Regions from separate parts of the Nonomuraea sp. NPDC049309 genome, predicted to be linked through region 1. Evidence: riboswitches for the same ligand, from Rfam matches in the RefSeq annotation. Region 1 holds a riboswitch; each other region holds the start of a gene.
The links. A riboswitch is a leader RNA that binds a small molecule or an ion and turns the genes downstream of it on or off. The one in region 1 is predicted to bind cyclic di-AMP.

Region 1 (3,380 bases):
GCGAGTCCAAGGCCGGCGGGTCCGAGGCCGGCGGGTCCGCCTGCGCGCCGCCTGCCGCGGCCTTTTCGTCCGGGGTCCGCGCGCCCTCCTGCCCGCCTGCGGCCTCCGCGTCCTGGGCGCCGCCTCCGGCGGGCGCACCGGGCGGGTGGGTGGCGCCCACCGTGGCCAGCGCCTCCTCAGCCGCCCGGGTGCCGTCCTTCGCCCCCTCGGCCTCCGCGCGGTCCGTCTCCCGGCCGTCCGGGTGTTGTCGTTCGCTCATCTGCCTCCCCTTCACACGAGCTGATCCCGCACGTACGCGCGCCACCGCGCGGTCAGCGTCGCGACGGAGAGCCCGAGCGCGGCGAGTGCCCGATCGGTCCCGCGTGCGCGGGCCGCACGGTAGAGCCTCACCAGGGTCCCCTCACCGAACCGGTCAGCGAGGAAGCGACACGCCAGCCAGGCCTCCTGGTACGCCCGGGCGAGCGCGGCCGGGTCGGCGCCGTTCGCCGCGAAAGCCGCAGGCCCCGGCAGATCGGTCGGGAGGCGTCCGGCCCGCACCTCGGCGGCCAGCTCGGCGGCGGCGACCGTCACGGGCAGCCCGGCGTCGCGGTAGGCGACGTAGTCGGCGAAGCCCTCGTACAGCCAGACGGGCAGGCCCGCGGTGCCGGCGACGACGTGGGTGAGCTCGTGGGCGAGGACGACGTCCCTGCCCGTGGGGTTGAGCCTGGCGAACGACTCGGGCACGACGATCACCCGTTCGCCGTCGGCCAGTGCCGCCAGGCCGTCCACGCCGCCCACCCGGGCCAGCGCGGCCGCCTCGCGGGCGCCGGCCGGTACGACGATCAAGGGGCGTACGGGGCGGGCGAGCACCGCCGAGACCCGGCGGCCCGCCGTGTCGGCCCTGCGCGCCAGCTCGCCGAGCCCCGTGGCGTCGTGGCCCACGACCGTGGACCACCTGCCGCGGCGCACGGCGTACGGGCCGGGCCACAGGCCGCGTACCGCCTGGGGCAGGATCGGCGCGCCGGGCAGCGGAGCGGCGGCCGGCGCGAGGGAGACGGCGGCGAGCACCAGCCCGGCCGCCACGGCACGTCGGCTCACCTGCTCGGGCACAGCCCCGATGGTAGGCCGTCCCCGGCACGCGAGAGCCCCGCCCGGATCGGAGAGGATCCGGACGGGGCTTCTTCACGCGCCGGGACGGACGGCGCCGACGAAGGACGCCTTACGCCATCCGCTCAGCTTGTCGATGCGTACCCGTTCACCCGTCCGAGGTGAATGGATCATCTTGCCTTTGCCGACGTACATGCCCACATGGCCGAGCCCGTTGAAGAACATCAGGTCACCAGGCTGGAGATTGCGCCAGGAGACCTTCTTCCTGACGCGGGCGAACTGGCTGCTCGCCACGCGCGGGAGCTTGACGCCGGCCTTCCTCCAGGCGTACTGGACGAGACCGGAGCAGTCGAAGGCACCGGGTCCGGCGGCCCCGTAACGGTACGGGTCACCGATCTGCTTCTTGGCCACGGCGACGGCCTTGCCGGCCCTCGCCCTCTGCCGGGCGGCCTTGGCGGCCCTCTTACGGGCCTTGGCCGAGGCGGTGGTGCGGGCGGTGGTGGCCGCCTTCACCGTCGCTCCGGCCGCCGCACCGGCGTCGCGGGTCGTCGCCGCCTGAGCCTCGGGGGCATGGAGGACCATACCTCCGGCTGTCACAGTCAACGTGAGTGCGACACCACTCAGGGCAAGGCGGGACAGGCGGGGGTTCTGCGGGGATTCAGACAGGATTTCTCCTTGGGTCTTCCACGAACGCCTACCGGGTTAGCTGACGGATTCGGGCGTGGAAGTCGCCCTACGGCGCGATGGCGCGCCGATTCACCCCTGATCCCTTGGGGAACGCGGGATCGCTGGGTCCCCGGCTCCGTGCCTCCTGGCTGCACGGATTCGGCAGGTCACGCCCCGATCGATGCGTGCGATGGGGATGTCGGGGCCGACCGGCGGATATGTATCTGTCTCACATCGGGAGTGACCGATGATCGGTTCGCGACGACATGGCTTGTCCGCCGCGACGCCAGAAGTTACGCCGAACGGTCACGAATCGGCAAAGCCCAAGTAACGCTGTAAAGATCAGATAGAGGTATTTGTCAGACTCGGAACCGCTGCTGGGACCCCAGATCCCGTGACCGAAATGTGACCTCACTCACAATTCCATTCCCGCCCCTTTGTAAGGTCTCATCAGTCACATCTGTCACCTGCGTCACAAATGTGAACCCCGTTCCCGCACGGCCGCCCGCCGGCGCGAATGACCACCGCGACAGGATGCACCTTTCGAAATTTCCCCTTTTTCCGACACGTCCTAGCAGCAAGATCGCGCCTTCACCACGGTCTACGGCCCGCACCTTGGCGCCACTACGATGCCGCATCGTAGAAGGAGAGCGACGTATATCACACTCGGAGAAACGGCGACTAAAGCGAATAGCGGTCCTGAATGCGACAGATCATGAAAACGACTCTGGGAATCCGTCCGCTCGGCCGGGTCGCGCCAGTCGGCGCCGTCGGAGGTGCGGGCGGAGCCGCGTCTCAGGTACGGGCGGAGCCGCGTCTCAGGTCCGGCCCCTACCGGCCCGGTCTCTTAGTGAACCGGCCGAAGAGCGGAGACGGTGGCTTCGCAAGCGTGCCGCGAAAAGCGGCCGGCCCGCCCGTCCGAGGTCGTGAACCTCGGCACGAGCGGGCCGTCACCGGAGAAACGGGTGCGCGAAGCGCGGGTCTCCCCGCACGCGTCAGCCTTACGGGCGGATCGCGCCGACGAGGCGGCGGCCGTACTCGGAGAGCTTGACGACCTTGACGACGTCGCCCGTCTGCGGGGCGTGGACGATCTGCCCGTTGCCCGCATAGATACTGACGTGCCCCAAACCCTCGCTGAAGATGAGATCACCAGGCTGGAGGTCGTCCAGCGACACCCGCCGGTTCGCGCCCCAGGCCCACTGCTGCCAGGTCGTACGCGGTAGCCGCACGCCCGCGGCCGCCCACGCCGCCTGAGTGAGCCCCGAGCAGTCGTACCCGCCCGGACCGGTGCCGCCGAACACGTACGGCTTGCCGATCTGCGCGTACGCGAACCGCAGCACCGCCGCGGCGCTCCCCGACGCGGGCCCGGTGTACTTGAGCCCGGTGCTGTTGGGGTTGCCCGGATTGTAGGCGCCCAGCTTGTCGAGCAGCTTCTTCTGCTGCGCGATGAGCTTGAGCACCTCCGCGCGCTCTTTTTGAACGGCGTCGCGCTCCTTGTCGGCCTCTTTGAGCGCCTTCTGCGCCTTGTCCCGCTGGATCTTCAGGCCCCGGTTCTCCCGGTCGAAGGCCGCGAGTTTCTGCAGCCTTTCCTGAGCGAGCTGCCCGGCCACGGCGAGGCCGAACAACCT
Region 2 (3,380 bases), on a different contig from region 1:
CGGGTCTTGTCGGTCTTGCTCATACGGTCACCTTTCGGCTCCGTGACGCCCCGGGATGGGGCCGTCAACAGACCGGGTGCACCGTGATCACCTCCTCGACCTGGCGGAGACCTGCTCGATCCACGCTAGCGAGGATCCCGGGCCGCGCGCGCAGGATGTTATACAAGGAGCGAACCTGTCATACGAGTTGTGGGGAGCCGGGTCGCGGTGGTCGCCGAGGGCTACGACGTGGTGCTGGTCGGCGGTGGCGCCATGAGCGCCACGCTCGGCGTGCTGCTGCGCCGCGTGCCGCACTACTCGTTCGCGCGGGGCGCGGCCGGGGTCGAGCGCCTGCGCCTGCGCCACGCGGCACTGCGCGGGCACCCGCTCTTCGAGGGCCTTGAGCTGGTACGCGACCGCGACGCCATGGCGGAGCTGCTGCCGCTGATGTTCGAAGGCCGCCCCGCGGACGAGGAGGTGGCGCTGTGCCGCTCGCGCGGCGGCACCGACGTCGACTACGGCGTGCTGACCAGGCGGCTGTTCGCCGCGCTCGAACGCGACGGCGTCGAGGTGCGGACCGGGCACGAGGTGCGCTCGCTGTCTCGTGACCGCAGGTCGTGGCGGCTGCGGGTGCGCGACCTGGCGGGCCGGCGCGACTACGGGGTGCACGGGTCGTTCGTGTTCCTCGGGGCGGGCGGCGGCACGCTGCCGCTGCTGCAAAGCGCGGGGGTGGCCGAGACGCGGGCGTACGGCGGATTCCCGATCAGCGGGCGGTTCCTGCGTACGGACCGGCCCGAGCTGGTGGCCGCCCACCACGCCAAGGTCTACAGCCACGCCGAGCCGGGCGCGCCGTCCCTCTCGGTGCCGCATCTCGACACGCGGGTCGTGGGCGGGCGCACGTACCTGATGTTCGGCCCGTTCGCCGCGTTCTCGCCCCGCTTCCTCAAGCGCGGCCGGCTCACCGACCTGCCGGGCTCCATCACCCCCGGCAACCTGCCCACGCTGCTCGGCGCCGCCCGCGCCGAGCGCGCCATGCTGCGCTACCTCGTGGGGCAGCTCGCGCAGACCGGCCGCGACCGGCTGCGGGCGCTGCGCAGGTTCGTCCCGCGGGCGCGGGCGGGCGACTGGGAGCCGATCACCGCGGGCCAGCGGGTGCAGGTGGTCAAGCCGGTGAACGGGCGCGGATCCATCGCCGGTTTCGGCACCGAGGTGGTGACGTCGGCGTACGGCGGGCTCGCCGCGCTGCTGGGCGCGTCCCCGGGCGCCTCGGCGTCCGTGGCGATCATGCTGGACGTGATCGAACGCGCCTTCCCCGGACGGCTGCCCGGCTGGCGGCCGGCGTTGCGGGAGCTCGTTCCGGCGTACGGGACCGCGCCGTCCGAGCGGCCCGAGCCGGCGCGGGAGACGGCCAGGACGCTGGGCCTGGAGTGAGCAGGCCGGAAAACTTTACTTTGACCGGAAACCGCTCTGACATAAGGCTTACGGAGGAGTAACCCGCGTAGTGCGAAGGCAATCCCTTTAGGGTACTTGCCGACCCTTTTGCGAATTATGTACTTTTGCGGGTCGAGGCACGTCTGCGGCGTGCCTCGCACCTTTGACCGGACCGTACGCCTTCAGCCGGCGTGCGGCCGCCGAATCCGCCTCATGCGGAACCGGGGACCCACCTTTCCGGGGTGAATCGGACGCCTGGCCAGGCCCGCGTCCGTAGGGCACTTCCAGTCCCGAACCCGTCAGCTAACCCGGTAGGCGGCATGGAAGCAAGGAGTCAACACCCGCATGCCCAAGCTTGCCGACAACCGCAAGCGCCTCGGACTGGCGCTCGGCGGAGCCGTGCTCGCCGTCACCGCCGTCACCGGCACCGCCCACGCCTCCGTCGCCGACCACGGCGCCCCGCACGAGGCCGCGCAGCACACCTCCCAGCAGCAGGCCCGCTCCCTGACCTACGGCCTCGACCTCTCCCACTACGAGGCGCTGTACGACTGGAGCTCCAGCTCCGCGCAGTTCGGCATCATCAAGGCCACGGAGGGCACCGACTTCGTCGACTCGTCCTTCGCCAGGCACTGGCGCGAACTCGGCAACAAGGGCATCGTGCGCGGCGCGTACCACTTCGGCCACCCCGCCAACGACCCCATCGCCGACGCCAACCACTTCCTCACCACCGTGAACGCCCAGCCCGCCAAGCCCGGCGACCTGCTGGTCCTGGACCTGGAGACCACCGACGGCAAGTCCGTCGCGGAGGTCAACGCCTGGGCCAAGGCGTGGCTGTCGTACGTGGAGCAGCAGACCGGCGTCAAGCCGCTCTTCTACAGCGGCTGGAACTTCGCCAACACCTACGGCCACGGCCTGTCGCAGTACCCGCTGTGGGTCGCCCACTACAGCCGGGCCAAGGGCGCGGTCACCCCGCCGGCCGACTGGAAGACCTGGACGATCCACCAGTACACCGACACGCCGGTCGACCAGAACGTCTCCGCGCTGACGCCCGACCAGCTCCGCGCCCTCGGCCGCCGGTCCGCCTGACGCGGAGCCCCCGGCCGGCCGTTGAACGCCCGGCGCGCAGCCCTTCGGCCGGCCGCAGTCCGCCTGACGCGGAACCCCGGCCGGCCCGTTGAACGCTCCGCGCGCGACCCCTCATCCGGCCGTTTCAGGCCTCGGGGCTCGCCGGGGCCGCACATGAAGCCGCGTGCCGGTCCTGTCGCATGACAGCACCGACCGTCACGCGGCTTTCGCATGCGAACAAGCCCTCACGTCGCCTCGGCACGCGGTGCCGTCACGTAGCGGCCGCGGCGGCCACCCAGTCCCCGTACCGGATCTTGCCGAGCCGTGCCTCACCCAGCGGAACGAGCGAGTGCTCGGCGAGCGCGGCACCGAAGTACCGAGCGCCGGGATCGGTGACCACCTCACGAGGGTCGCCCAGAGCGGCAAGCGCCTCGCGGACGAACACGTCCATCCTGACCCGCTCCGGCCCGGCGATCTCCATCCGGCCGTTGAGTGGCGGGCCCTCCACGACCTCGCGCAGCACCGCCGCCACGTCGTCCCCGGCGATCGGCTGGAACAGCACCGGCGCGATCCGCACCACTCCCCCATCGGCGGCCTCGTCGGCGATCCCCTTCACGAACTCGAAGAACTGCGTCGCGTGCACCAGCGAGAACGGGACGCCCGACTTCTCGATCAGCCGCTCCTGGGCGGCCTTGGCCCGGAAATAGCCGTTGTCCGGCGAGCGTTCGGTACCGACGATGGACAGCGCGACGTGGTGCCCGACCCCGGCCTCCGACTCGGCGGCGAGCAGGTTGCCCGTGGAGGTTTCGAAGAAGCCGAGCACGGCGGCCGGTTCGAACGACGGCGCGTTCGACACGTCGACCACCGCCTCCGCCCCTTCCAGCGCCTCGGCCAGCCCCTCACCG
Region 3 (3,380 bases), 490 kb from region 1:
CCAGCATCGACACCAGCTCGTCGTACGACGGCCGTTCACCGTGGATCATCGCAGCATCGTAAGCCAGGCGATTTCCAATGTGACCGCATCGGATTGACCGGTCCAGTCGTGCCGGGTCACCGTCCCGGGCGTAGCAACTGATTCGGCTGCCGCCCCTCGCCCGAGCGGGGCCGCCGGCGGCGTACGCGCTGGTCGCCATCGGCGCGGCGGTGCTCGGGCCGCTCGCCACGTTTCCGCTCGGCCGCCTGGTCGCCTACGGCGGGGCGGGCCCGCTCGTCGCCCTGCTGCTGGTGCTGCAAGCCCAGGAGCTCTGCACCGCGCTGCTGGAGCCCGCGGGGCCGCCGTGGTCCGGCGGATCGACGGGGAGCTGCGCCACCGGGTGCGCGCCGCAGTCGCGGCCATGCCGCTCGCCCGGCTCGAACGCCCGCACGTGCAAGGCGACCTGCGGCTCGCCCTGCACGGCCTCGCGGCCGTCCGGGCGGCGCTGGAACGCGCGGACGCCCGCCCGGTGGCCGGAGAATTTCCGCGCGGCCTGGAGACCGAGCCGGGCGAGACGTTCGAGGGCGGCGTGCGGCTCTCCGGCGGGCAGCGGCAGCGGCTGGCGCTCGCCCGAGGCTCGATGCGTACGGCGCCGCGGCTGCTGGTGGTGCTGCTGGACGAGCCGACCGCGGCGCCGGACGCCCCGTCCGAGAGCCCGAGGCGGCGAAGAGCCGCCCGGGGCCGTCACGCTGCTGATCACCCACCGTTTTCCGGCGGTGCGGATGGCGGATCTCATTGTCGTGTTCGACGGGGGCCGCATCGTGCGGTGCGGCACGCATGACGAGCTCGTCGCGGTCCCGGGGCTCTACGCCGAGCTCGACGTGGTCCGGCGCCGGGCGTTCGACGTCCCGGGATGACGAAACGCGGCGCGGGCGTTAGAGCCCCGACGTTCGAGAGCCCCGATGGCGAGACGCGGCGCCGGGCGTTCGAGAGCCCCGGACGACGAAACGCGCGCCCCGGGGAGGGGACGCGCGTTCTGCCGTCACGAAGAAGGTGGGAGCACCCACCGGTGGGAGTGCGTCAGGAGGCGTACTCGGGGTAGCCGTAGCCGACGACCTGCGACTTCGGCCGGACCCGCTCCTCGACCTTGCCGTTGCCGGTGTTGCCCTCGATGGTGGTGATGGTGCCGTCGCGGTTGTCCTTGACGACGAAGCCGACGTGCTGGATGTCGTTCAGCGACTTGCCGCCCTTCCAGGAGAAGAACACCACGGCGCCAGGCTTGGCCTCGTGGCCGAAGCGCTTGTTGGCGGCGAACCACTTGGCGTGGGCGACGGTCCAGGCGTCCCAGCCGACCTGCGGGCGGGCGCCGGTCTTCTCGCCGACCCAGGAGACGAACATCGAGCACCAGGCGGCGTTCAGGTAATCGGCGCGGCTGCCGCCGTCGCGGGCGATGGTCTCGGCCGCGCGCTGGGAGTTGGCGTACCACTGCTGGTACGGGGTGCCGCCGCCCTTGGCGTTCTCGGAGGTGCCGATCTGCGACCTGGCGACCGCGAGCACCTGGTCGGCGGTGACGTTGATCTTCGTCTCGTCGCGCTCGCCCGCCTTGTGGGCGGCGCGGGCGGTGTCCGGGTGCTTGGCGGCGGTGGCCGCGGCGACCGCGGTGGAGGCGTCGGCGTGGGCCGTGGCGGGGACGCCGAGGGCCGAGGCCAGGACGCCGGCGCCGAGCACGGCGCGGGCGATGGTGTTCTTCGAGACAGCGGTAAGACGGTGCTTGGCCATCGAGGGGGTAACTCCTTGCTTCCATGCCGCTTACCGGGTTAGCTGACGGGTTCGGGCGTGGAAGCTGCCCTACGGCACCGGAGTGCCGATTCACCCCAAAGGACGTGGGTCCCCGGTTCCGCACGTGGCGGATTCAGCGGTCACAGGACATTCCTGTGATCTTTCGTGCGATGGTCTGACATAGCCGGACAAACCGGGCGTATGCCTCAAGATGCCCCATAAGGTAATACACGAGGCAAGAGGATTACAAATCCATAAAAGTAAAGTCAGCTGAGCTGACTGCGAGCCTCGGCCAGAAGCCCCATCATGGCAAGGGATTCGTCAAGAGGCATGATCGAGGATTCGGTCCTGCCTTCGGCCGTGGCGGCGCGGACTTCGCGGAGCTCTCCGGCGTAACCGTTGTCGGCCGGATCGAGCACGTGCTCCTCCGGCTCCATCGAGGGCCCGGAGAGCACGATCCGCTGCGGTGCCCAGAACGGCGCCTGGATGTCCGCGCGCATCTGAGTACCCACAACGCCGGCCTGGTTCGGGTAATTCCCGAGCAATGAAGTCGCCACGAGAGCGTGCTTGCCGTCGGGGTAGAGCAAGACGCCGGCCGCCTCCGCGTCAACGCCGTTCGGTGCGAGCTTACCGGTGACGTGCAGGCCGGTGGGCATGCCCAGGAGGAGCTGGGCCAGCCCGAACGGGTAGATCCCCAGGTCGAGCAGGGCGCCGCCGCCCAGCTCCGGCGCCCACAGGCGGTGCGCGGGGTCGTAGGGGTGGGCGAAACCGAAGCTCGCCTGCACCGACCGGATCTCGCCGAAGCGAGGGTCGTCCTTGATGAGCTGAATGAGCGGATTGAACCGCATCCACATCGCTTCCATCAGGAAGACCCCCGCCTCGCGGGCCAGGCGCACCATCTTCTCGGCGTCGTCCACGGTCGCGGCCAGCGGCTTCTCGCACAGCACCGCCTTGCCCGCCGCGATGGCGGCCTCGGCCACCTGCAGGTGCTGGGCGTGCGGGGTGGCGATGTAGATGGCGTCCACCGCCGGATCCGCGCACAGCTGCTCGTAGGAGCCGTACGCCGACTCGGCGCCCAGCTCCGCCGCCAGGGCCTGCGCCCTGTCCAGACTCCTCGATCCGACGGCGGCCACCCGCATGCCGGGTTCCGCCACGATCACCTTGCCGACGGTACGGGCGATGCCGCCGGTGGCGGCTATTCCCCAAGTGAAATCTCGCACGCCGGCGATCGTATCCGGAAGGTAAAAACGCTTATATGCCGGGTGATGCCGGAAATATCAGAAATGTCCGGCAGTCACACCGGTCACCTTCACACCGCGTGGAACGTGTCGGGGTCGGGACCCAGCCGCTGCTCCCTGTTCATCGCGCTGATGGCCGCGAGGTCCTCGTCGTCGAGGAAGAAGTCGAAGACGTCGATGTTCTCGGCGATCCTGGCCGGCGTGACCGACTTCGGGATCACCACGTTGCCGATCTGGAGGTGCCAGCGCAGCACGATCTGCGCGGGCGTCTTGCAGTGCTTGTCGGCCAGCACCCGCAGCGCCGGGTCGTCGAGCAGCCCCCTGCCCTGGCCGAGCGGGCTCCACGCCTCGGTGAGAATGCCGTTGGCCTCGTGGAACTCCCGC
Region 4 (3,380 bases), on a different contig from region 1:
CCGGGCTGCCCGTAGCCCTGCTGACCGTAGGGCTGCGGCTGGCCGTAGCCGGGCTGGCCGTACTGCTGCTGGGCGTCGTAGCCCTGCTGGCCGTACCCGGGCTGGGCGTAGCCGGGCTGGGACTGCGGCTGCTGCTGGCCGTAGCCGGGCTGGCCGTACTGCTGCTGGGCGTCATAGCCCTGCTGCCCGTAGCCCTGCTGCTGGCCGTACTGCTGCTGGGCGTCGTAGCCCTGACCGTAACCCGGCTGGGACTGCGGCTGCTGACCGTACCCGGGCTGAGACGGGGGCTGCTGTCCATAGCCGGGCTGGGACTGCGGCTGCTGGCCGTAGCCCTGCTGCTGGCCGTACTGCTGCTGGGCGTCGTAGCCCTGACCGTAGCCCGGCTGTGACTGGGGCTGCTGCCCGTACGGCGCCTGCTGGTCGTAGCCCTGCTGGCCGGAGGGAGGCTGCTGCCCGTAGCCGGGCTGGGACTGCGGCTGCTGGCCGTAAGCCTGCTGCTGGGGGTCGTAGCCCTGCTGGGGGTAGCCCTGCTGTCCGTAGCCCTGCTGCGGCTGCTGCCCGTAGCCCTGCTGCCCGTAAGGGAGTTGCTGCTGGCCATAGGGGGGCTGCTGCTGGCCGTATCCCGGCTGGGACGGCTGCTGCTGCCCATAGCCGTACTGCTGTTGCTGTCCGTACTGGGGCTGCTGCCCGTAGGCGTCGTCCGCCCGGTAGCCGACCACAGTCGCGTCCGGGTCGGGCGCGCCGGGGTGGCGGCCCGCGTTCTGCGGCCCGTAAGGGGTGCCGGGTGCAGAATTCTCGCCGGATTCGTCCTGTGGATACGGCGGCTGTCCGGTGCTCACCGTGTCACCTCGCTTCAAGTGCGCATGTGGCACGTGTCAGGACACATGCCTGTGCTGCCCAACGTATCGACATAGGTATCAACAATCACCTTTCCGTCTGGTCAGGGTCCGCGTCACCCGATGTCAGATGGAGCAGCATGCGGGTGTTGCCCAGGGTGTTCGGTTTGACGTGTTCGAGATCGAGAAACTCCGCCACACCCTCGTCGTACGAGGCCAGCAGTTCGGCGTACACCTCGGGTGAGACCGGCGTGCCCTGAATCCGGCGAAAGCCGAGCCGTGCGAAGAAGTCGACCTCAAAAGTCAGACAGAATACACGCTGCAGACCCAGATCTTTCGCCTGCTGTATGAGCGCCGAGACGATCCGGCGGCCGACGCCCATGCCCTGACACTCCGGATCCACGGCCACGGTCCGGACCTCGGCGAGATCCTCCCAGAGCACGTGGAGCGCGCCGCAGCCGACGACCTGCCCGCCCCGTTCGGCCACCCAGAACTCCTGCACGTCCTCGTACAGGGTGACGGTGGCCTTCTTCAGGAGCCGCGGGCCCGCTCCCGCGTAGGTGTCCACAAGCCTCCTGATGGCCCGCACGTCGGGTGTGCGGGCGCGCCGGACCACGACCGCGGTCTCGGCTGCTGTCAGTTCGGCCACCTGCTCCATGGCCCTCCAGGGTACAGATGTCATTACGGCTCGGCCCTAACTCCCACGTCTCGCCCCATGCTGTAACAACTCGTGCTCATCCGAGCACGCGCTCCGAGCAGGCGTGCAGCCCATCTGAAGTCACGCCAAATCCGGCATAAAACCACTTCTGTACGGCCCGCCACGAGATCACCTTGTGACCCTTCGGTTGTGAAACCTCAACAGAGTCTGTAGTTCTGGTTGAGCACGAACCCGGAGTGCATTAGTGTCCAGCGACGATGTTCCCCGCGTGTCGCGCGCGGGCGACACGCCTAATCCTCCACAAGGAGGAGCCGGGGAACCGCCGGCGGCGCCCCCAACGCCGCCCGGGGTGAATCCGCACCGTCCGGTAGGGCTGCTCCGGCCCGAACCCGTCAGCTAACCCGGCAGGCGCCGATGGAAGGAGCTGGTTGGTGAAGCGTACGCGCGAGCGTGAGAGGACGACGGCGGGCAAGCACGCCCGCCCTCCGAAACGCGCCGCACGGCGATCCCGCCTGCTCGGTGTAATAAGTGTCACACTCGCGGCGTTGATGGTCGCGACTCCCGTCGGCTCGGCATCCGCCGACCCCAAGCCCTCGCTTCAAGACCTGGCCAAGCAGGTCGAGAAGATGCACACCGAGATCGAGCAGCTGTCCGAGCAGTACAACGGCCAGCGGGAGAAGCTCAAGAGCGCCAAGAGGGCCGCTGAGGCCGCGAAGAAGACCCTGGCCGCCAGCGAGGCCGATCTCGCCGCCAAGCGCGCCAAGGCGGCCGCCCTGGCCGAGAACGCCTACATCACCGGCGGGCTCAGCCGCATCCTGGCCTTCACCACCTCCGACGACCCCGACACGTTCCTCGACCGCGCCGCCACCACGTACGTGCTGGAGCAGCAGCAGGGCGAGGCCGTCAACCAGGTCACCAAGGCCAGGCAGGCCGCGGAGCGCGCCAGGGCGAGCGCCAAGACCCGCATCGCCGAGGTCGAGAAGCTGATCGCCGACCTCGGCGCCAAGCGCGACAAGATCACCAAGCTGGTGGCCAAGGTCGAGAGCAACCTGTTCCGCCGCGCCCTCGGCGAGGCGGGCCGGCCCGGCACCCGCGCCCAGCGCGTCGACCTGCCCATCCCGGGCAGCGGCAAGGCCGCCCAGGCCGCGAGGTGGGCGCTGACGCAGCAGCTCAAGCCGTACGTCTGGGGCGCCGACGGCCCCAACTCCTACGACTGCAGCGGCCTGGTCATGGCGGCCTACCAGCAGGTCGGCATCTCGCTGCCGCACTACACCGGCAGCCAGTGGACGGCCGGGCGGCACATCGACCGCTCCGAGCTGCGCGCCGGCGACCTCGTGTTCTTCTACAGCGACCTGCACCACGTGGGCATCTACCTCGGCGGCGGGATGATGATCCACGCCCCGCGCACCGGCGACGTCGTCCGCATCGCCTCCATCGCGAACAGGCCCTACGCGGGCGCGGTCCGCATCGCCGACTGAGCCTCCCGGAGCGGCCCGCGGGTCCCGCCTCGCGCGGGCCCCGGGCGGCCCCTTCGCCCCGCCCTCCCGACGGGGCTCTCACGCGAACCCGACCGGGGCGCCTCACGTCAAAACCGTGCGGAGGCCTCACACAAACCCTGCGGGGCGCCTCACGCTAACTCCGCGGGGGCCTCACCCGAACGCTGCCGGGGCCTCACGCAAACTCCCCGGGGGGCCTCACCCGAACGCTGCCGGGGCCTCACGCCAAACCCTGCGGGGTCTCACGCAAACCCTGCGAAGGCCTCACCCCTGCGAAGGCCTCACGCGAATTGCGGGGCGCCTCACGTGTACCCCGGAGGGCGCTTCGTCCTTCTCTCACGCCGGCCCGCCGCCGGCCCGTGCCGGCCGCCCCGTGTGAACGCCCGTCGC

Region 2: another riboswitch for cyclic di-AMP. It lies ahead of ACGFIM_RS30215 (glycoside hydrolase family 25 protein); the one in region 1 lies ahead of ACGFIM_RS09645 (C40 family peptidase).
Region 3: another riboswitch for cyclic di-AMP. It lies ahead of ACGFIM_RS07570 (CHAP domain-containing protein); the one in region 1 lies ahead of ACGFIM_RS09645 (C40 family peptidase).
Region 4: another riboswitch for cyclic di-AMP. It lies ahead of ACGFIM_RS19570 (C40 family peptidase); the one in region 1 lies ahead of ACGFIM_RS09645 (C40 family peptidase).

Annotation. Positions count from the first base shown of each region.
Region 1 is NZ_JBICSH010000001.1:2,148,735-2,152,114, forward strand. It holds gene ACGFIM_RS09635 (M48 family metallopeptidase) at 1-259, opposite strand, end outside; gene ACGFIM_RS09640 (hypothetical protein) at 271-1,089, opposite strand; gene ACGFIM_RS09645 (C40 family peptidase) at 1,162-1,668, opposite strand; cyclic di-AMP (ydaO/yuaA leader) riboswitch at 1,763-1,927, opposite strand; gene ACGFIM_RS09650 (NlpC/P60 family protein) at 2,754-3,380, opposite strand, start outside.
Region 2 is NZ_JBICSH010000005.1:389,450-392,829, forward strand. It holds gene ACGFIM_RS30205 (hypothetical protein) at 1-23, opposite strand, end outside; gene ACGFIM_RS30210 (malate:quinone oxidoreductase) at 190-1,410, shown strand; cyclic di-AMP (ydaO/yuaA leader) riboswitch at 1,599-1,743, shown strand; gene ACGFIM_RS30215 (glycoside hydrolase family 25 protein) at 1,756-2,496, shown strand; gene ACGFIM_RS30220 (SDR family oxidoreductase) at 2,747-3,380, opposite strand, start outside.
Region 3 is NZ_JBICSH010000001.1:1,661,546-1,664,925, reverse strand. It holds gene ACGFIM_RS07585 (hypothetical protein) at 1-49, opposite strand, end outside; gene ACGFIM_RS07580 (hypothetical protein) at 254-775, opposite strand; gene ACGFIM_RS07575 (hypothetical protein) at 762-896, shown strand; gene ACGFIM_RS07570 (CHAP domain-containing protein) at 1,060-1,758, opposite strand; cyclic di-AMP (ydaO/yuaA leader) riboswitch at 1,771-1,907, opposite strand; gene ACGFIM_RS07565 (Gfo/Idh/MocA family protein) at 2,025-2,978, opposite strand; gene ACGFIM_RS07560 (aldo/keto reductase) at 3,068-3,380, opposite strand, start outside.
Region 4 is NZ_JBICSH010000002.1:1,192,159-1,195,538, reverse strand. It holds gene ACGFIM_RS19580 (RDD family protein) at 1-839, opposite strand, end outside; gene ACGFIM_RS19575 (amino-acid N-acetyltransferase) at 925-1,494, opposite strand; cyclic di-AMP (ydaO/yuaA leader) riboswitch at 1,772-1,920, shown strand; gene ACGFIM_RS19570 (C40 family peptidase) at 2,043-2,972, shown strand.